3 regions of the Alcanivorax sediminis genome follow, and region 2 is predicted to be linked to each of the others. Evidence: predicted binding sites of a transcription regulator. Region 2 holds the regulator's gene; each other region holds the start of a gene.

What was found. Region 2 encodes sigma-54, which starts transcription at its own class of promoters, with help from an activator protein. Its sites were predicted from a motif close to TGGCACNNNNNTTGCTNT; they were not measured.
Region 1: the regulator sigma-54 is predicted to act here: its motif matches at 3,851-3,868, upstream of GFN93_RS15635 (CmpA/NrtA family ABC transporter substrate-binding protein).
Region 3: the regulator sigma-54 is predicted to act here: its motif matches at 2,132-2,149, upstream of atzF (allophanate hydrolase).

Annotation. Positions count from the first base shown of each region.
Region 1 covers NZ_WIRE01000002.1:286,736-294,016, reverse strand. Annotated here, with positions in the region: gene GFN93_RS15650 (alginate export family protein) at 1-214, opposite strand, end outside; gene GFN93_RS15645 (ABC transporter ATP-binding protein) at 369-1,208, opposite strand; gene GFN93_RS15640 (ABC transporter permease) at 1,289-2,290, opposite strand; gene GFN93_RS15635 (CmpA/NrtA family ABC transporter substrate-binding protein) at 2,321-3,682, opposite strand; gene GFN93_RS15630 (YbfB/YjiJ family MFS transporter) at 4,206-5,363, shown strand; gene GFN93_RS15625 (patatin-like phospholipase family protein) at 5,378-6,631, opposite strand; gene GFN93_RS15620 (hypothetical protein) at 6,643-7,281, opposite strand, start outside.
Region 2 covers NZ_WIRE01000004.1:69,505-76,785, forward strand. Annotated here, with positions in the region: gene mgtE (magnesium transporter) at 1-173, opposite strand, end outside; gene GFN93_RS16880 (HPr family phosphocarrier protein) at 325-594, opposite strand; gene rapZ (RNase adapter RapZ) at 630-1,481, opposite strand; gene ptsN (PTS IIA-like nitrogen regulatory protein PtsN) at 1,540-2,013, opposite strand; gene hpf (ribosome hibernation-promoting factor, HPF/YfiA family) at 2,029-2,328, opposite strand; gene GFN93_RS16900 (RNA polymerase factor sigma-54) at 2,371-3,831, opposite strand; gene lptB (LPS export ABC transporter ATP-binding protein) at 4,091-4,816, opposite strand; gene lptA (lipopolysaccharide transport periplasmic protein LptA) at 4,813-5,331, opposite strand; gene lptC (LPS export ABC transporter periplasmic protein LptC) at 5,315-5,872, opposite strand; gene GFN93_RS16920 (KdsC family phosphatase) at 5,869-6,366, opposite strand; gene GFN93_RS16925 (KpsF/GutQ family sugar-phosphate isomerase) at 6,366-7,281, opposite strand, start outside.
Region 3 covers NZ_WIRE01000001.1:173,444-180,724, forward strand. Annotated here, with positions in the region: gene GFN93_RS00755 (aldo/keto reductase) at 1-561, shown strand, start outside; gene GFN93_RS00760 (hypothetical protein) at 561-914, shown strand; gene GFN93_RS00765 (patatin-like phospholipase family protein) at 994-1,845, opposite strand; gene atzF (allophanate hydrolase) at 2,191-3,984, shown strand; gene uca (urea carboxylase) at 3,984-7,281, shown strand, end outside.

The DNA.
Region 1 (7,281 bases), on a different contig from region 2:
TGGCACTCTTGTAACCCAGGCGGGTACGCAGGGTGAGCGCCTGAGCATTATCATCCGCCCCTTCGCTATCCACTTCCTCATAACGCAGGCGCATGTCGACCAGCGGCGTCCCCCCTTTCAGGGCGGTAATCAAGGCATCATCCTCGGCGTGAGCCGCCCCCGTGAAACCCAGCGTGGAAAGAATAACGCCAGCGGCAATGGCAGAATGTTTCATCGTTTTTCCCTCGGCAAATTGGGAAGGTGACAACCACACCTTCCGGACAAAAAACTGGTTTTTCCCGTTTTCGGGATGCAGGTTCCCTGTGCCTGCGGAAAATTGCTTTTCGGCAAGCCAGACAACCCTGGTTCAAAAAATCAGTGAGACAGATTTATGCCCGTTTACGATCGGCTTCCGCTTTCGGGCTTTCACGCTTTGGTAGCGGTTCTACCTTTCGCTGTTTCTCATACAGGAACTGCAGCACCTGCTGACGACAACGCACAAAGGTCGGATCATCCGCCAGTGCCAGGCGATCCCGTGGACGAGGCAGGTTCACCTCAAGGATTTCACCAATGGTGGCGGACGGGCCGTTGGTCATCATGACGATGCGATCAGAGAGCAATACCGCTTCATCCACATCGTGGGTAATCATGATCACCGTGGTGCCCAGTTGGGCATGAATTTCCATCAGGGAATCCTGAAGGTGGGCTCGGGTCAGCGCATCCAGCGCACCGAACGGCTCATCCATCAGTAGCACCTGGGGCTGCATGGCCAGTGCCCGGGCAATGCCCACGCGCTGCTTCATGCCGCCGGAAATCTCATCCGGTTTCTTGTGCATGGCATGGGCCATGTGCACCAGCTCCAGGTTGTGTTCCACCCAATCACGAATCTCGGCTTTGCTCTTGGTTTTCTTGAAAACCTGCTTGACCGCCAGCTCCACATTTTCAAACGATGTCAGCCAGGGCAGCAGCGAATGGTTCTGGAAAACCACCGCCCGCTCCGGACCCGGCTCGGTCACTTCGTGCTTGTCGAGAATCACCCCGCCATCGGTGGCCTGCAGCAAGCCGGCCACAATGTTCAGCACCGTGGATTTACCGCAACCGGAGTGTCCGATCAGAGAGACGAATTCACCGGAATCAATTTTCAGATTCACCTCTTTCAGCGCTTCGAAAGTGCCTTTCGGTGTGTCGAACTTCATGCCGACGTTGGAGAGTTCCAGTAAAGCTTTCATGTGTTTTCTCCTTGAGGCCTCTGTACTGCTGTCTGTGTGCTCAGCGTGGTTTGAAGCATGCAGCTGTACAGGGATCATAGTTAGCGCTGTACAGAAGACTTGTCCCACACCAGAGCGCGCTGCAGCATCAGCATCAGGCGATCCAGCAGGAAACCAATCAGGCCAATCACAATCACGGCAACCATGATCCGGCCCAATGACTGGGAGCTACCGTTCTGGAATTCATCCCAGACGAATTTCCCCAGCCCCGGGTTTTGCGCCAGCATCTCGGCGGCGATCAATACCATCCAGGCAATGCCCAGACTCAAACGCAGACCGGTGAACATCATCGGTAGCGCCGAGGGCAATACGATCTTGCGAATGTGGCTCCATGCATTCAGCCGCAGCACCTTTGAGACATTGGTCAGATCCTGGCTAACAGACGTCACTCCTACAGAGGTATTCATCAATGTCGGCCACAGGCAACACAGCGTCACGGTGAACATGGAGGTCAGGAATGACTTGGCCACCAACGGATCGTCCGTCACATAAACCGCACTCACCACCATGGTCACCAGCGGCAACCAGGCAAGCGGAGAGACCGGCTTGAACAACTGAATCAGAGGATTCATGGCCGCGTGGGCGGTACTGCTCAGGCCGATCACAATGCCGAGGGGAATCGCAATCATGGACGCCAACAGGAAGCCACTCATGACCGTGATCAGACTGGTGCCAATCTGATCAAAGAACGTCGGCGCACCGGTGTACTCCCGATAGACCGGTTCCCACTCGGGCTGCTGCTGCAACCGGGAAGCAATGTACTTCTCCTGGCGTTCATGAAACGCCGCTTCCTTGGCACGGGATGCCTGGTGTTCATCCACCAGGGAACCCGCCTGCTCCCAGACATCCGCCGGCCCCGGGAACTGCCCCAGCGAAGTGTCGATACGCTGGGCAGCCAGTTGCCAAAGCAGCAGGAAGATCGCCACACCCATTACCGGCCAGATCAATTGGCGCAGCAGGGCTTGCCACTGCTCACCGGACATCTTGCCGGTGGCCAGGGCGCGGTAAGGTTCCATCCAGGTTGGGAATGTCAGAGTCACCATGATTGCTTCTCCTCGCTCGACGTCAGCGTCTTACAGCTTGTCGCCGTCTTTCAGACCAATCGGGAACTTCGCCAGGTATTCATTGGGCTTGCGACCGTCATAGGTAATGTTGTCGATGAAGCCCTTCTGCGGCGGCTTGTAACCCGTCTCGGTAGCAAAGTCCGGGAATTCGTCTGCACCGATCTTGCCTTCTTCGATCAGCGCCTTGGCCGCCACGGCATAGATGTCCGGGCGATACACTTTCTTGGCAATATCCATGTACCAGCTATCCGGCTTGGTATCGCTGATCTGACCCCAACGACGCATCTGGGTCAGGTACCAGATGGCATCGGAGTAATAGGGATAGGTCGCGTTGTAGCGGAAGAACACGTTGAAGTCCGGCACCTCACGCTTGTCGCCTTTTTCGTACTCGAAGGTACCCGTCATGGAATTGGCGATCACATCGTAGTCCGCACCTACATAGTTCGGCTGCGACAGGATCTTCACCGCTTCAGGACGGTTGGCGTTATTGTTCTCATCCAGCCACTTGGCCGCACGGATCATCGCCTTCACCACACGAATGTGCGTGTTGGGATATTTGTCAGCCCAGCCCTTGCTCACACCGAACACTTTTTCCGGGTTGTTTCTCCAGATTTCGTAGTCGGTGATGACCGGTACACCAATCCCCTTGAAAACCGCCTGCTGGTTCCAGGGCTCACCCACGCAGTAGCCATAGATGGTGCCCGCTTCCAGAGTGGCCGGCATTTGCGGCGGCGGAGTCACGGACAGCAGTACGTCAGCCTGTAGCTGGCCACTGGTATCGCCTTTGTGTGGCGCGTAGTAACCCGGGTTCAGGCCACCGGCAGCCAGCCAGTAACGCAGTTCATAATTGTGGGTAGATACCGGGAACACCATGCCCATGTTGAAGGGCTTGCCTTCGGCCTTGTATTTTTCCACCACCGGCTTCAACGCATCCGCCTTGATCGGGTGCACCGGCTTGCCGTTTTCGCTGGGAATATTTTTCTTCATTTCTTCCCATACCGCGTTGGAAACGGTGATGCCGTTGCCGTTCAGGTCCATGCTGAATGCGGTAATGATGTGCGCTTCCGTGCCGTACCCGATGGTGGCGCCCAGCGGCTGGCCTGCCAGCATGTGCGCGCCATCCAGCTGACCGTCAATCACCCGGTCCAGCAATACTTTCCAGTTCGCCTGGGCTTCCAGGGTCACAAACAGGCCTTCCTCTTCGAAGTACCCTTTCTCATAAGCCACGGCGAGCGGCGCCATATCCGTCAGCTTGATAAAGCCAAACTTGAGGTCAGCCTTCTCCGGCCAGCCCACAGAGTCGTCCGCCATGGCGCTAGCCGAGAGCCCTACCGTCAATGCAGTAATTGCTGTGCGAATAAACTTTTTCATCAGTCTTCCCTCATTCGCCCGCTATCCCGCAGGCATAAAAAAAGCGCTCAGGGAACCCGGTCATCGTTGACCAGTTTCCTTGAGCGCCTTTGCTCGAATCTTGTCGTGATCGCCATTGATCACGAAGAAGTAATTTGGTCACAGCGCTGTTGCTGCGATGCCATGACTAAGGCAATTGCTGTGCCAACTTTAAAAACGCAGCTTTTTCAGCAAGTTAACTATTCACACATTCCTCACTCAAGGTAAGCACGCCCATAAATTGCACAGCAGGCACTGTTCTGAATCATTTCGTGATCACCAAAATGCATCACTGTTATGCTGCAAAGCCGACCACACCCGGCAGAGCCCCGATTTTGCGCCAGCATGGTGAAAAAACCGCGCACCGCGGGCGACCAATGGCTAATTATCACTGCGGGAAATAATGAACATCATTCGAAACAGGCAGAGCAATAGCGCGTAACCTGATAGGCTGCGCAACGCCACAGCGCGACATTATTTGAAGTTACCTACCTGAGAATCCGGCATGGCCCAACACGACAAAGACGCCCTTCGCATTGCCCTCGCTGGCGCCTTTAGTCTGGTCATCGCGCTGGGGATTGGGCGCTTCCTGTTTACCCCCGCCCTACCGGACATGATTGCCGATACCCCCCTTACTGCGGTCACCGGTGGGTATCTCGCTGCCATCAACTACGGTGGCTACCTGCTTGGCGCCATGCTCGCCATGGCCGTTCCCGCCCATCGCGCCCGCACCGCTTTCTGGTCCGCGCTGTGGATCAGCGTCATCACCAGCCTGCTTATGGCATTGAGCAGCACCTTTATTCCCTGGGCTATCAACCGGTTCCTGGCCGGCATCGCCAGCGCCATCATCATGGTCAACGGCTCCGCCTTGGTGCTGGGTGCACTGCCCAACCACCTGCGCGCCCGGCTGGGCAATATCCATTACGCCGGCATCGGCCTTGGCATCAGCATCGCCGCGCTCACCGTGGCGTTGATCGAGCGCCTGCAGGGCAGCTACCCGCTGATGTGGTTTGCCTGCGGCAGCCTGGCCCTGCTGCTGATGGCCTTCCTGCGTGTGATCCCCGCCCTGCCCCATGCTCGCGAACACGCCCATACCCGCGTCCCGGTGAACCGCAAGGCAATGGGCTTTCTCATTGCCAGTTATTCCCTGGCCGGCTTCGGCTATATCACCAGCACCACCTACCTGCCCGTGATTGCCAAGCAACAGCTACCGAACCTGGACAACGCCGCCTTCTATACCTGGCTGGCCGTTGGCCTGGCCGCCGTCCCTGCCAACCTGCTGTGGGGCAAACTGGCCAGCCGTACCGGCGAGCGCAACGCGTTGATGATGGCGCTGGTGGTGCAAGCCATGGGCGTCAGTGCCCCGGCCTGGCTACCCGGCCTCACCGGGCTGGTCGCCAGCGGCCTGCTGGTAGGCGGCACCTTCACCGCTGTGGTCGCGCTGAGCATGTACTGCGGCCGCCAGCTGGCCCCCCACGCCGCCAGCATGGCATTGGGTGCGCTCACCGCCTGTTATGGTGTGGGGCAAATACTGGGGCCGGTGGTCACGGCAAGAATGCTGGAAAGCAGCGGCAGCTTTGCGCCGGGCTTGCTTGGCGCAGCGGCGGCGCTGGTGGGCGCGGCACTATTGTTGTTGCCTCTGGCAAAGGTCCGGTTCCAGTAGCGCCACTCACGGATTTAGGGGGTTTGCCCGAAATATCGCTGCACCGCCCGTTCCGCCTCCCGGATCGGCGTCGCGCTCTGTGACTGTGATGGCGCAAAGTTCGTTGTCTCCAGATCATAGGTATAGAGATCGATACTCTGGTCTTCCTCTTCGGTTGTTCGAATCTGCCCCTGTTCCGACGGATAAAGCACCGTATTCACGATATTGCCCAGATGCTCCAGCAATACCGAGAACGTGCCCGTAGTCGATGAAGTGCCTCCATGACCGGGAGGCCCTTCCGTAAGACGCAACCCGAGCATGTTGGGGTTCAGGGGCCGCAACGCCGGGTACCGGGAAGACACCTGTGGCGACAGGTGATCGAACGCATGCAGTGGAAAATTATTGAGGATGCCACCGTCTACCCACAGGCCGTGATAGTCATCCGCATTCTGGTTGTACTGCCCGGTGGGAACATTGGCCTCTACCTTCACCGGCTTGAAGATGAGCGGCAGGTTCATGGAAATGCCCACCGCCTCGGCCACAGGAAAATCCGGCGTGTGACGTTTCGAGAACACCGCAGGACGATGGCGGGTGATATTGGCACCGGTAATGACCAGATCTACACCGGTGAGCTGGAAAAACTGGCGGAAGTTTAACGCACCGGCTCCAGAGACAATCACCCCTCCCGTGCTCTGAAGAATACGCTGGGACAGGTACCCCGCCACCGCTCCACTGAGGAAACGTCGTGGTGCAAAGCCTGGAAACAGGCCGCGGTCAAACACCAGATTATAGAGGTATCCCTGAGGATGCTGAGCGAGCTGGCGCACCATCGGATCGCTGGTAGGGCCAAAAGCGCCGCTACTCACCAGGGCACCAAACATTCCCGCCAGTTGCGACCACCCAGAAATGCTTTGCTGCCGGGCAGTGAGAAAGCTCGCCACCGATGCGCCTGCAGGCGCATCGGTTTTCATCTGTGGCTGATTTCGGCTGTCGATGGTGCGATAGAACCCTGGATTCGGGCCGTCAAAAAATCCTGTAAATGTGGACGCATTGCTGAGGATGCGTTGCAGCTCATTGGAATCGAGCCCCATCGCCAACATCAGGGCCGTAATAGCACCTGCCGAAGCACCACTGATACCCTTGATCTGGTTCTGACCCGGACGGTTGATGTCGATGGGGAGTACCCCCATGCTCTCCAGCGCACGGATGGCACCGAGGTAAGTCACCCCTTTGCCACCGCCACCTTCCAGCGCCAGGTACTCCACATCCTGTGGTCTGGAAATCTGCATGCCAGCCCCCGTTAGCCGTCAACCGGTAGCCAGTTTCCTTCCTCATCCTTTTCCCAGGCTGGCAAGCTGCCATCATCACGCAGACGCACCAGGCTTGTGGGAAACCGCACCTCCCAGGGCTCGCCTTCCGGAATCTCTTCCCCGGGGCGTCCCAAACGCTCGGCAATCTCCTCGGCAATGGGCAGATAAAGATCACTGGTCACCGCTGGCAGGGGCCCACCCATCCAGGGCTCACCAAAGTTCATGAAATGGTCCACCGCTCCTTCGAAGCCAGGACGCAACGGCACCACCACCCGGCAATAGCCCGCCTTCATGAACTGATTGAACAGCGGGTCCGCATCTTCCATGGCAATGCGATCACTCCACTGGGATTTACGACCCCAGAAGTAGGGGTAGGTCAGCCAGGTCATCTGCTCCCATTCAAATGCCTGCTCGAAAAAGCGTACATACGGGCCTTCCGCTTCGTTCTCCCACAAATTGACCTGGGGCATGCCATTGCTGCCCGCCTCAATCGCATTGAAAAGCTCGTAGTGCTGTTCTGTCATGATGCTGATGCAGGCTTTCTTCAGTTCATCCACCATGATTTCCTGATTCAACGCCGGGCTTTTACCTTCAATCACAATGCCCGCTTCAGCTTTCAGCGCTGCCAG
Region 2 (7,281 bases):
AGGAGTTGCCAAAGAATCTCCCGCTCGCGGGGCGGGGAAGACTCAATCAGGTGAGCGACTTCTGCGCCGGGCAGGTTGTTGATCAGCTGGCGAACCTGTGAGTAGGTACCACTGGCGAGCGCGCGGTTGATCGCTTTGAGATGTTGCTGGCTGCGGCTGCTATCGGCGGGCATTGGAAAATCAGTTAATAGTTAATAATTAATAGTGAATAGCTGGAAATGCAAAAACAGCTATCGACATTGCCTGTAAACAGTAACAGTCGTGACGTCTGGGGGGTACCGGTTTTAGTTATTAACTATTCATTATTAACTATTAATTACGATCCTACTCTCCCTCATCGAACATCCGGGCAAACAGGTCTTCCAGTTCGTTCATGGCATCCGCTTCATCGGGGCCCTGTACCTGAAAGGTGACCTGGCTGCCTTTGGCTGCACCCAGCATCAGAAGTCCCATGATACTTTTCGCATCGATGGGGTTGCCGTTATGAATCACATGGATGCGGCTGTCATAACGGGAGGCCACGCTCACTACCTTGGCGGCTGCGCGTGCATGCAGCCCCAGTTTGTTGATCACGTCGAGTTGTTTTTCAATCATGGGTCGGGTGTTCCTGGGCCGGGAGCGTAGGCAGCTTAATGTTTTTCGCGGTGGCGTACCTGCAGGGTAATGCCCTGCTCGCGCAAGCGTTTTGCCAGCTGCTCCACAATGAAGACAGAGCGATGTCGTCCACCGGTGCAGCCAATGGCGACAGTGACGTAGCTGCGGTCACTGTGTGCGAAGGCGGGGAGCCAGCGCTGCACAAAGCCGCTGATGTCATCGAGCATGTCGTGGCTGGCCTGGTGCTGCTGCAGAAAATCGATAATGGGCTGGTCCATCCCGGTCAGTGGCCGCAGGGCTGGATCCCAGTGGGGGTTGGGTAGTACGCGGACATCAAAGACCAGATCGGCGTCATTGGGCAGGCCGTTCTTGAAACCAAAGGACTCCAGCTGAAGGGACAAGTTGCTCTGGCGGCGGGCAACCCGTTCACGGATCTGGTTTCGCAGGCTATGGACTTCGTAATTGCTGCTGTCGATGACCAGGTCAGCGCGCTGACGGATGTTGGCCAGCAGTACCCGTTCATGCTGGATGGCGTCTTCCAGGGTGCGATCGCCTGTGCCCAACGGGTGGCGGCGGCGGGTGGCGCTGAAGCGCTTGAGCAGGGTGTTGTCGTCTGCATCCAGATAGACAATTTCAGTGTCGATCTGCTGCTGGTGAAGCGCATCCAGAATACGGTCAAAGGCTTGCAGCTGGGCAGGCACATTTCGGGCATCAATGCCCACCGCGACCCGCTCAATGGGGGCCTCGCCATCATTCAGCTGGCTGGTGAGGGTAGGCAGCATGCCAACTGGCAGGTTATCCACGCAGTAGTAACCCTGGTCCTCCATGGCCTGCAGGGCAGTGGTTTTGCCGGAGCCGGAACGGCCGCTGATGATGGTCAGTTTCATGGGTTTGCGACCGGGCTGCGTGGCTGCTTGGTTGTTGGCTGCATGTAACTTTCGCGGATCATGATGCCAGTCGGAGTTCTGCCTCGGATTCTACGGCGGTCAGGTAAAGCTTGTGGGTGTCCTGGCTGCTTCGCAATTCATTGCGATAGTCATCGTCGTTGAACAGTGTAGCCAGGTGACTCAGGGTCTTGAGATGTTGTTCGGGATTTTCCTGGGGAACCAGCAAAACAAACACCAGATCCACCGGGCGGCCGTCAACAGCGTCAAAATCAATGGGGGTGTCCAGCTTGAGCAGCAGGCCCACGGGTTGTTGGCAGTGTCCCAGGCGGCAGTGAGGAATGGCAATGCCTTCACCGATGCCGGTGGAGCCCAGTTTTTCCCGGGCTACCAGCGCATCGAATACCTCCTGCTCATTCAGGGTGTCACAGCCGGCCGCAGCCAGCTGTGCAACCTGATCCAGCAACTGTTTCTTGCTGCTGGCCTGTACTCCGCTATGGGTACGTGCTTCGGTGAGTATTTCGCGAACTCGCATAATTGTCGTTTCGGTTTAGTGACCGTGCTTGTGGCTGACGGTCTTTTCCTTGTGCTTGAGGATCTGACGATCAAGTTTGTCGGTCAGTTTGTCGATGGCCGCATACATGTCGTCGGCTTCAGCGGTGGCGAACAGGTCTGCCCCGGAAATATGGATGGTGGATTCTGCCTTGTGAGTCTTCGGTTCCGGAGAAAGAATTACCTGGATGCTGGTGATCTGGTCGAAGTGCCTTTCCAGACGGGAGAACTTGTCGCCGACATAAGTGCGAAGAGCGTCGGTAACTTCCAGGTGATGACCGCTGATATTAATTTGCATGGCTGGCTCCTTTACCTGCTTGTTGGGCCCGTCATTCGTGCCCTACACCAAACGCTTGCGAGCACTGGATGACGGTATTCTCATTGCCTCACGATACTTGGCAACGGTCCGGCGCGCTACGTTGATTCCCTGATCGTTGAGCAAGCTGGCCAGTTTGTTATCACTGAGCGGCTTGCGGGGATTCTCGGCGGCGACCAGCTTCTTAATAATGGCACGAATAGCGGTGGAGGAACACTCGCCTCCGCCGTCTGTTCCCACGTGGCTGGAAAAGAAATATTTCAGCTCAAAGACGCCGCGGGGTGTCATCATGTATTTCTGGTTGGTAACCCGACTGATGGTTGATTCGTGCATCTCGACGGCCTCGGCGATGTCGGCGAGTACCAGGGGTTTCATGGCTTCTTCGCCATAATCAAAGAAGTCCTGCTGCACTTCAACAATGCGGGTGGCCACCTTGAGCAGGGTGTCGTGGCGGCTTTGCAGACTCTTGATGAACCACTTGGCTTCTTGCACGCAGTTTTTCAGGTATTGTCCATCTTCCCCGGAGGTCTGCCTGGCAAGGCTGGCATACTGTTGCTGCAGGTTCACCTTGGGCAGGATGTCATCATTGAGGCTGACCTGCCAGCGTCCATTGTGCTGGCGCACAATCACGTCTGGTACTGCATAGTCTACGGAGCTCTCGCCAATTTGCTCACCGGGTGCAGGATCGAGTGTACGGATTAGCGAAAGGGCATCCAGTAGCTCCTGCTCACTGGTCTGGAGCACCCTTCTCAGGGCGGCATAGTCATGCTTTTCCAGCAGCTCAAGGTGTTTCAGTAATTCCATGGCCAGGGACAGATAGGGGGTGTCCCCTGGCAGTTGGCGTAGCTGGACGGCAAGGCAATCAGCCAGATCGATACTGGCAACGCCGAGAGGATCAAACTGCTGCAGCCGGTGCTGCACTGCCAGCACTTCATCAGCTTCCAGCTCGTCACCCTCAGTAAGCAGGCCTTCTTGCTGGTTGACCATCTCGACAATATCGTCAATGGACGTGGTCATGTAACCACGGTCGTCTACCGATTCGATGATGGCCATGGCGATGATGCGATCCACATCGCTCATGGGGGTCAGATTCAGCTGCCACAGCAAGTGGTCTTGGAGGCTTCCGGAAACGGAATGGCGCTGCTGCCATTCATCGGCGTCGTCAGGAAGGGTGGCGGAGCTGCTGCTCTGGCCCGAATAGACGTCGTCCCATTCGGTTTCTATGCCTGGGTCGCTGTCCACGAATTCTTCGAGGGCGTCGTCGCGCTCGGGATTGAGTTCGTCATCCTGACGCTCTTCGTCAGCTTCGGGGAGGGCATCGTCACCAAAATCGTCAGCCAGCTCAAGCAGCGGATTGCTTTCCACGGCCTGCTGAATCTCCTGGCGTAGATCCAGAGTGGAGAGCTGGAGGAGGCGGATGGCCTGCTGCAGCTGAGGCGTCATGGTCAGCTGCTGGCCGATTTGTAATTGTAGTGTGGGCTTCATACTGCTCAGGTTGGTGATTGATCCCCAAAACCTGAGAATAGCAGCTTCAAAGTCTTACTAGCAATAATTGTGCCAGTGATGCTTGTGTGGTAGGGAGGGGTGAGTTAATAGTTAATAATGAATAATTAATAGCTGCGCGGTCAGATAGCTCGGCTGCTTCAAGCGTGGAGGCCGCGCCCATCTCTTGGGCGCGGCCTCCTTCGGTTCAAAACGGGGAGCCTGTCCCGCGACGTTATTCATTATTAACTATTAATTCTTTCTAAAGTCTGAAGTCCGCCCCCAGATACACATCCCGCACCTGCTGGTTGGAAAGGATGGTGTCGGCGTCGCCGGAGGCGATGATGTGGCCGGCACTGACGATATAGGCGGTATCGCAAATATCCAGGGTTTCGCGCACGTTGTGGTCAGTGATCAGCACGCCAATGCCGCGCTCTTTGAGGTGGCGAATGATGCCCTTGATGTCGTTCACGGAAATCGGGTCGACCCCGGCGAAAGGTTCATCCAGCAGGATGAAGTCCGGGTCGGTGGCCAGACCGCGGGCAATTTCTGCGCGGCGACGCTCCCCCCCGGACAGGCTCATGCCGAGCGAGTCGCGGATATGCGTGATATGGAACTCCTTGAGCAGGTTTTCCATGCGTTCGTGGCGTTCCTGCTTGCTGAGTTCCTTGCGGGTTTCCAGGATCGCCATAATGTTCTCTTGTACCGTCAGACGGCGAAAGATACTGGCTTCCTGGGGCAGGTAGCCGATGCCTCGCTTGGCGCGACCATGCATGGGCAGATGGGTGATGTCGGTTTCATTAATTTCAATACGGCCAGCATCAGCCTCGACCAGCCCAACAATCATGTAAAAACAGGTGGTTTTGCCGGCACCATTGGGGCCAAGTAATCCGACGATCTGCCCGGAGTCTACGTCCAGGGACACGTCTTCGATCACCCGGCGGCCTTTATAGCTCTTGGCCAGGTGATGGGCGCGTAGGTGCGTCATGGCTTGGAAGACTCCGAATCTGTGTTGTCTTTCTTGTCGTTGCCGGGGATCTGGTTCTCCGCCGGGATGACCAGGCGAACCCGCTGGTCGCCTTCACTGCTGGCATCCACGCGCTTGGAGTCCAGGCTGTATTCTACCTTGGCGCCCTCAAAGGTGTTGCCCTTGTGGCGGATAAAGGCATCGCCAGTCAAAACCAGGGTGCGGGCCTTGATGTCGTAAACCAGATTGCCAGCGTGGGCCTCCAGGTCTTCACCTTCCGACAGCTTTACCGGGCTGCCAGTCGCTTCCACTCGAACCAATTCGCCGTTCTTGGTGAACAGCGACATTTTATCGGCTTGCATGCTGCGGTTGCCTTGCAGCAACTCCACATTGCCACTGTATACACCGGTTCCGGCATCCTGCTCAAAACGGCCGCGATCGGCGGAAACGGAAATCGGGCCCTCTACCGGGGCGGCGCAGGCAATGCTGGAAAACAGGGCCAGGCAGGCGCCCAGAGCCTTACGATGCCGGGGCATTGAATTCACTCTCTACTCCTTGATCGAGGGATAATACCCCTTTGTCGAGATCGGCCTCCAGTGCGCCGGCGCGGGTCTCGCCGCTTTCAAAGCGGATGGTGGCGTCGCCGGGGCTGGTCGCGATATTGGTGTCGCTATTAAAACGGAGTTCATCCGTGTCGAGCTCGATTTTCTGGTCCGCGTTGCGTGCTTCCACCGTGCCGGTAAACACAATCAGCTTGCCATTTTGCTGCACGGCGCCACTCTCGCTGCGAATGGTCCAGGTGCCCTTGTCGTTGGCCATGGCCAGCTTCGGCTGGTTCATTTCAGTAAGCGGGTTGTGATCATACTGGATCAGATTGTCGGCGATCAGATGATATTGCAGCTCTCCGTCTTCCTCGCTGTAGGCTCGCGCGGTGATGTTTTTGGCCAGAATGGCCGGGGCTGTCAGTACCGCCTGATCCTCTCCGGGCAGGGTGCTGTCCCACTCGTGCAGCGTCATCAGGACCACCAGGCCCAATAGCAGGATGCCGGTGGCGCTTAGTAGCCCCTGGCGCCTCATGCCGCACCTCGCTGGGCGAGGATAGCGTCACAGATTTCCCTTACCGCGCCTTCGCCACCGCGACGCTGGGTATGGTGATCGGCGGCCTGCTTGGCGCACTCATGGGCGTTGGCCGGAGCAAAACTCAGGCGGGCCCATTCCAGGGCGCTTACGTCCGGCTCGTCATCCCCGGCATAGCCGGTCTCGCTGGCGGCAATACCCAGTTGATCGGCAAGATCAGCCAGCGCCACCCCCTTGTCTTCACGGCCCTGAATGACGTGCTGGATACCCAGATCGGCTGCCCGTTTGGCTACCATTGGGGTGTTGCGGCCAGTGATGATGGCCAGGGTGACGCCACTGGCAGCGAGCTTTTTCAAGCCGTGACCATCCAGGGTGTGGAACACCTTGATGGCCTCGCCTTCCTGGGTGAAATAGATGCGCCCATCGGTCATGACGCCGTCCACGTCGAAGGCCATCAGGCGCAGGTTCTGGGCATCAACAGCGGAAATCTGCATTACACCACTCCCGCCCGCAGCAGGTCCTGCATGTTAAAGGCTCCCAGCGGCTTGCGGTCTGCGTCCAGCACGACCAGACCGTTGATCTTGCGGCTTTCCATGACCTGCAAGGCCTCGGCGGCCAGATGACCGGTGGCAATGGTGATCGGGTCGGTGACCATCACTTCGGCGATGCTGGCCTTGCGGATATCCAGATCCCGGTCCAATAGCCGGCGCAGGTCACCGTCGGTAAAGATTCCGGCGAGGGTGCCGTCATCGGCGGTTACTGCGGTCATGCCCAGCCCCTTGGCGGTCATTTCCAGCAGGGCGTCACTGAAACTGGTGTCGGTGGATACCGCGGGCAGGGCTTCGCCCGCGTGCATGATGTCATCCACCTTGAGCAGCAAGCGTCGGCCCAGGCTGCCGCCGGGGTGGCTGAGGGCAAAGTCCTCGGCGGTAAAGCCGCGGGCTTCCAGCAGGGCGATCGCCAGTGCATCGCCCATGGCCAGGGCGGCTGTAGTGGAGGAAGTCGGAGCCAGGTTATGTGGGCAGGCTTCTTCGTCCACGGCCACGGTAAGGTGCACATCTGACAGCTGTGCCAGGGTCGATGAGGGCCGTCCGGTCATGCCGATCAGCACCGTCCCCTTGCGTTTGATCACCGGTAAAATGGCCAGCACCTCGGCGGTTTCACCGGAGTTGGAGAGTGCCAGTACCACGTCATCCGGGGTAATCATACCCAGGTCGCCGTGGGAGGCTTCGCCGGGATGCACAAAGAAAGAAGGGGTGCCGGTGCTGGCCAGGGTGGCGGCCAGCTTGTTGCCCACATGGCCGCTTTTGCCCATGCCGGTCACAATAATGCGACCTTTCGCCTTGAGCATCTGATCGCAGGCTGCAGAAAACTGTTCATCGAGGCTGTCTTTCAGCGCGTTGACGGCG
Region 3 (7,281 bases), on a different contig from region 2:
CAACGACAAGACTGGATCATCGTCACCAAGGTCGGTGAGGAGTTTGATAATGACAGTGGCGAAAGCCATTTCGATTTTTCTCCCGAGCATGTTCGCAACTCCGTGGAACGCAGCCTCAAACGACTGAATACCGATTACCTTGATTGCGTACTGATCCACTCTGATGGCAATGACATGGCCATCATCGAACAAGGCACCCTGGACGCCCTCAACGAATTGAAGAAAGCCGGATTGATTCGTGCCACCGGCATGTCTACCAAGACCGTAGAGGGCGGTATCACCACCCTGCAGCACTCAGACATCGCCATGGTCACCTACAACCTGCAGCATCACGAAGAGATCCCGGTGATCGAGCATGCCGCGGCCCACCACAAAGGCATCCTGATCAAGAAAGCCTTTGCCAGTGGCCACCTGGCCGGCGATGTTGCCGACCCGGTGCAGGAAAGTCTGAACCAGATCCTTGGCACCCCCGGTGTTGGCAGTATTATTGCTGGCACCATCAATCCCGGGCACCTGCAGGAAAATGTGGACAAGGCCCGCATTGCCTGCGGCGAACAATAATGAAAGGACTGACTGCCATGCGCTTTGCCATTACCGCTCTCCTGATTGCCCTGTCCTCCCTCGCGCAGGCTGACAAAGTCCTGTTGCTACGTGATGCACCGGAGGGTTGTGAAGAGAAAGGGGAAGTGTCCATCTCTACGGGCAACGCCTTTCAGGGGATGATCTTCAGCGACGCCTGGATCAACAACAACGCCACCAAAAAAATCAAGAAAGCCGTCAAGAAAGCCGGAGGCAATGTGGGCGTCATCAGCGATCGCCGCGAGTTCATGATGGAAAGCCAATTTCGCGGACTGGAGCATATTGAGCTGGATGCGTGGGCGTGGAAATGCGAGAAGAAAGACAGTAGCGAGTAACGAAAGTCAAAACAAAACCGGGAAGCGGTTGCTTCTGATCTTCGCAACTCGTTACTCGCTTCTCGCTACTCGCCCCGGATTACCCACTGGATAGTTGTTTCAACTGCATTCCCAATGCCTGCATCCCCGCCCAATGCCCCTGCTGATAGCCCTGCTCCAACTTTTTCGCATTGGTGGTCAGACGACTGACCGGGAAGGTTTCCTGTGGGGCGATAACCGTCAGCCGGCAATCCTCAGGCGGGTTGGCGATGAATGCCAGTGAGTCGTTGTAGATCTCTGCACGTTTCAGCATGGCGCCATATAGCCCCGGCATGTCTTTCACCCAGGGTTTGATCAAGGGAGTCAGGGCACTGGGTTTCTTGCGATACCCATGATGCCGTGACAGCACCACCGTGATCTCGCGTGCGCCCTGCTCATAGGCCCAGCGAACCGGAATGGAATCCGCCAGGCCACCATCGGTCATGGCCTGCCCTTCCACTTGGGGGAAATCCCGGTACGCAAAAGGAATAGAGCAGGAAGCGGTCATGATCTCATTGAGATTCTCCGGCCTTGCCTGAAAGTAACGCGGACTACCTTCCTCCACCGAGGTAGTCACCACCCACAGCGGCACATTGCGTTGCCAGTGTTGATCCAGCGCCAGTGGTACATCCTGGAGGGACTGATGCCACAACCAGAGCACATCGCAGAGGTGACCACCGGCCATGAAGCGCTGCCAGTTAATGAACTCGGGGCGACAAGCGTGATCGGTAATGATCTTTCGGCTGCGGCCATGATCACCCGCCAGATAACCAATCAGGTTGGTTGAACCCGCCGACACACCCACCGCAAAATCAAAATCCTGGTAACCATTCTCCAGAAAGGCATCCAGCACCCCGGCAGCAAAAATGCCGCGCATGGCACCACCCTCCACTACCAGCGCTCGCTGACTCACGACTCTTCCTCCCGATTCCTGCAGAACCTGATTTCTGAATCACCTTGCCAAAGACTGACTGTCGCGGGAAATAGATAAACTTTGTCTGCGTCATCGATTTCGGCAATGCCATGTCATAGCCCCGCGTTACTGCACCAGCATTGCCCTGCCCGACCTCTACGCTTGCACTGTTGCTGCGCAGGCGCATCAGGATGGCGCATTTACCGTCCCGCAAATCCAACATTCAACGCAAGATGAAATCCATTAACTATTGTAAAAACAGGTGATTAGCGAGTTCTGAAAAGTCTGGCATCCCTATTGCACAAGAAGGCATACCAACTTGTATACAAACAGGTGTGCTAACGAATGATCGGCTGGACTCTCGAAAAATGGCAGGCCGCCTACCGCAATGGGGACCTCACCCCGGTGCAGGCGATGAAACAACTGGCCACCGCGCTGCACGACAGTGAACGTGCCCTGTGGATCCACCTGCTGGATGAGTCTTCCCTGGTTGAACAAGCAGAAGCCCTTAACGATCCAACGCTTCCGCTCTATGGGGTTCCCTTCGCAGTGAAGGACAACATCGACGTGGCAGGCATGCCCACCACCGCCGCCTGCTCCGCTTTCGCTTATACCCCTGAACACGATGCCACGGCGGTTCGCCTGCTACGCCAAGCCGGCGCCATCGTGGTCGGCAAGACCAACCTGGATCAGTTTGCCACCGGGCTGGTCGGCACCCGCTCGCCCTACGGCGAAACGCCCAACCCCTTCAACCCGGACTACCTCAGCGGCGGATCCAGTTCAGGCTCTGCCGTGGCCGTAAGCAGCGGGCTGGTGCCCTTTGCCCTTGGCACTGACACCGCCGGTTCTGGCCGTGTGCCCGCCGCCTTCACCAACACCGTCGGGCTCAAACCGACCCGTGGCGCCATCAGCACCAAAGGCGTCGTGCCGGCATGCCGCACCCTCGACTGTGTCAGCATCTTTGCGCTCGACGTGTCCGATGCACACACCCTCTACCGCCTGCTGGGCCAGTTTGACGAGGCCGACGCCTACAGCCGTCCCGCGCCAAAATTACAAAGCACCGGCCTGCCGGTTCGCCCCAAACTCGGGATACCGAAAGATCTGCCCTGGTTTGGCGATGATCAAGCCAAGGCACTGTGGGAGCGCAACCTGGCCGCCATGAGCGAAATCGCCGAGCTGGTCACCGTGGACACCATGGTGCTGCAGGATGCCGCCGCCCTGCTCTATCAAGGCCCCTGGGTGGCAGAACGCTTTACCGTCACCGAAGCGCTGCTACAGGAACAACCGGATGCGGTGTTACCGGTCATTCGCGACATTCTCGAACCCGCCGCCAGTCTCACCGCGGCAGACAGTTTCCGTGCGCAGTATCAACTGGCCGAACTCAAGCGCCAGTCCGAAACACTGATGGCGCAGGTCGATGCGCTGCTGCTGCCCACCACGCCGGGCATCTATACGCGCGCAGCGGTGAACGCAGAGCCGATCACGCTCAACAGCCAGCTGGGCACCTGGACCAACTTCGTCAACTTGCTGGACATGTGCGCCCTGGCGCTGCCCGGCGGCTTCCGTGAGGACGGCCTGCCCGGCGGCATCACGCTCGTCGGCCGTGCCTGGACCGATCACGCCCTGGCCGAGCTGGGTCGACGCTGGCAACACCACCTGCCCTGGCAGGCAGGTGCCACCGGCCAGATGCTGACATTGCCGACGACCGAGAACACCTTCAGCGCCCCGGACAACACCATCACCGTGGCCGTGGTGGGCGCCCATCTGACCGGCATGCCGCTCAACAGCCAGCTCACCGAGCGTGATGCCGTGCTGCTGGAAGCCACCCACACCGCGCCCTGCTACCGGCTTTACGCCCTGGCTAACACCGTGCCGCCCAAGCCGGGCCTGATCCGCAACGAAAAAGACGGTGGTGACAGCATCCCCATTGAACTCTGGCAGATGCCGGTGGAGCACTTCGGCAGCTTTGTCGGCTTGATCCCTGCACCACTGGGTATCGGCAGCCTGGAAACCGTGGATGGCCGCTGGGTGAAGGGATTCATCTGCGAGCCCTGGGCCATTGATGACGCCACCGACATCACCGAACTGGGCGGATGGAGAAATTACATCGCCGAGCTCAAAAAGAAGGAGTCACTGTAATGTTGAAGAAAGTCCTGATTGCCAACCGGGGTGAGATCGCCGTTCGCATCTGCCGTACCCTGAAACAGATGGGCATTGCCTCCGTGGCGGTTTACTCCGACGCGGATCGCAACAGCCAGCATGTCAGCGCGGCGGACGAAGCAGTGGCGCTGGGCGGTCAGACTGCAGCCGAGAGTTACCTGAAAACTGACCTGATTCTCAAGGCCGCCAAAGCTACCGGAGCGGATGCCATCATCCCCGGCTACGGCTTTCTTTCAGAAAATGCGGAGTTTGCCGAAACCTGCGAGGCCAATGGTATTGCCTTTGTAGGCCCCACGCCGCAGCAGCTCCGTGAGTTCGGCCTCAAGCATGAAGCCCGGGCACTGGCCGAGAAAGCCGGGGTCCCTCTGGCGCCGGGCACCGATCTGTTGCAAAGCCTGGATGAAGCCAAACAGGCTGCCAACGACATCGGCTACCCGATCATGCTCAAAAGCACTGCCGGTGGCGGCGGCATTGGCTTGTCACGTTGCAACAACGAAGCCGAGCTGGTGGCGGCCTTTGAATCGGTGAAGCGACTGGGGGAAAGTTTCTTTTCCGACAGTGGCGTCTTCATCGAACGCTTTGTGGCCCGCGCCCGTCATATCGAGGTACAGATCTTTGGTGACGGCGACGGCACTGTGCTGGCCCTGGGTGAACGTGAATGCTCCCTGCAACGCCGCAACCAGAAAGTAGTGGAAGAAACGCCCGCACCGAATCTGCCCCAGGCCACCCGCGAAAAACTCCATGACAGTGCGGCCCGCCTGGGCCGTTCAGTGAAATACCGCTCTGCGGGTACCGTGGAGTACATCTACGACGATGAACGCGACGAGTTTTATTTTCTGGAAGTGAACACCCGCCTGCAGGTAGAGCACGGCGTTACCGAATCCGTGTTTGATGTGGATCTGGTGAAATGGATGGTGGATCTCGCCGGAGGCAACCGCCCACCGCTGGATGATGCCTACACCAGCAAGGGCGCTTCCATGGAAGTGCGTATCTATGCCGAAGATGCGCTCAAGGATTTCCAGCCTAGTCCCGGCGAACTCACCGAAGTGTTCTTCCCCGATAACATTCGTCTGGATGGCTGGATTGATACCGGCACTCTCGTCAGCCCGCACTACGACCCCATGCTGGCCAAAGTCATCGTTTACGGCGATGACCGCAGCGATGCGCTGAAAAAAATGCAGGATGCTTTGGCCGCAACCCGGCTGTCCGGAATTGCCACCAATCTGGACTACCTGCGCCAGATTCTACGCGACGACAATGTGATCGCCGGTACCGTCTCCACCCGTTACCTGGAAACGTTTGCCTATACACCCACCGCATTCGAAATCGTCGAGCCCGGCACCTACACCACCGTACAGGATTACCCCGGCCGTAGTGGCTACTGGGATATCGGTGTGCCGCCCTCGGGCCCGATGGATGATTTCGCCTTCCGTACTGCCAACCGCATTGTCGGCAACCATGACAGCGCGGCTGGCCTGGAAGCCACACTGGTAGGCCCAAGCCTGAAATTCCATAGTGATACGGTGGTAGCCCTGACCGGTGCCCACTGCGACGCCGAGCTGGATGGTCAGCCGGTAGCCTTCTGGCGGCCCATTGCCGTCAAGGCAGGTCAGACGCTGAGCACCGGCAAGGTGGACAGTGGCTGCCGTACCTACATCGCCGTGCGCAATGGCATCGATGTTCCCGATTACCTGGGCAGCAAATCCACCTTTGTTCTTGGGCAGTTTGGTGGTCACGGTGGCCGCACCCTTCGCAAGGGTGACGTGTTGTCCATCTGCCAACCACTACTGGCCGGATGCCCGACACCAGCACCGGTGGCAGAGCCACACCCCCTCGAAGAAAGCATGATTCCCGACTATCCCCAGCAGTGGGATATCAAGGTACTTTATGGTCCCCACGGCGCCCCCGACTTCTTTACCGAAGAAGCGATTGAGGAATTCTTCAACGCCGACTGGCAAGTCCACTACAACTCGAACCGACTGGGTATCCGGCTGGTCGGCCCAAAGCCGAGCTGGACACGCACCAACGGCGGCGAAGCCGGGCTGCATCCGTCCAACGTCCACGATAACGAATACGCCATCGGCTCTATCAACTTTACCGGCGATTTTCCGGTCATCCTCACCAAGGATGGCCCGAGCCTTGGGGGGTTCGTTTGTCCGGTGACTATCGCCAAGGCTGAGCTGTGGAAAGTCGGTCAGCTCAAACCAGGCGACAGCATTCGCTTCTCGCCAATCAGCTTCGCAGAAGCGAAGGCGCTGGAAGAAGCCCAGGATGCGTCTATCGACAATCTGGGGGTTATCCCGGTCATCCATCCACAGATTCGGGATCACGCGGAGACCTTTACCTCCGGCACCATGCTCGCCGAAAAGGATGCCGACGGCCACGTACCACGTATTGTTTATCGTCAGGCTGGCGACAAGTACATCCTGATTGAGTACGGCGAAAACATTCTCGATCTGGCCCTGCGCATGCGGGTTCATGCGCTGATGGAAAATCTCAAAGCCAGCCCCGTCAGCGGCATTCTGGAATTGTCCCCCGGGGTGCGCAGCCTGCAGGTGCACTACGACTCCCGTGTTATTGATCAGGACACTCTGGTTTCCATCCTGCTGGAGCGTGAGCAGACCATCGGCAGCATGGATGACATGGTGGTGACATCCCGGGTCGTTCATCTACCCATGGCCTTCGAAGACACCGCAACACTGGATGCGGTGAAGCGCTACCAGGAAACCATCCGCGGCGATGCGCCCTGGCTGCCGAGCAATGTGGAATTCATCCGTCGTATCAATGGTCTGGCATCCACCGATGAAGTCCGCGACACCATCTTCAGCGCCAGCTATCTGGTGATGGGGCTGGGTGACGTATACCTGGGCGCGCCTTGTGCCGTACCCATTGATCCACGTCATCGCCTGATGACCTCCAAATACAATCCGGCGCGCACCTTCACCGCCGAAGGCACCGTGGGCATCGGCGGCGTCTACATGTGCATCTATGGCATGGACTCCCCCGGTGGCTACCAGCTGGTGGGACGTACCCTGCCGATCTGGAACAAGCACCTCAAAAACAAACAGTTCGAAAACGGCGAGCCGTGGCTGCTGAAGTTCTTCGACCAGGTCCGTTACTACCCGGTCAGCGAGGAAAAGCTCACAGAAATGCGTGAAGCCTTCCGCCATGGGCATCTGGAAATCGACATCACCGAAGAACCATTCAGCCTGGCAGAGCACCGTCAGTTCCTGACTGACAACGCGGACAGCATTGCCGCATTCAACGAGAAGCGGG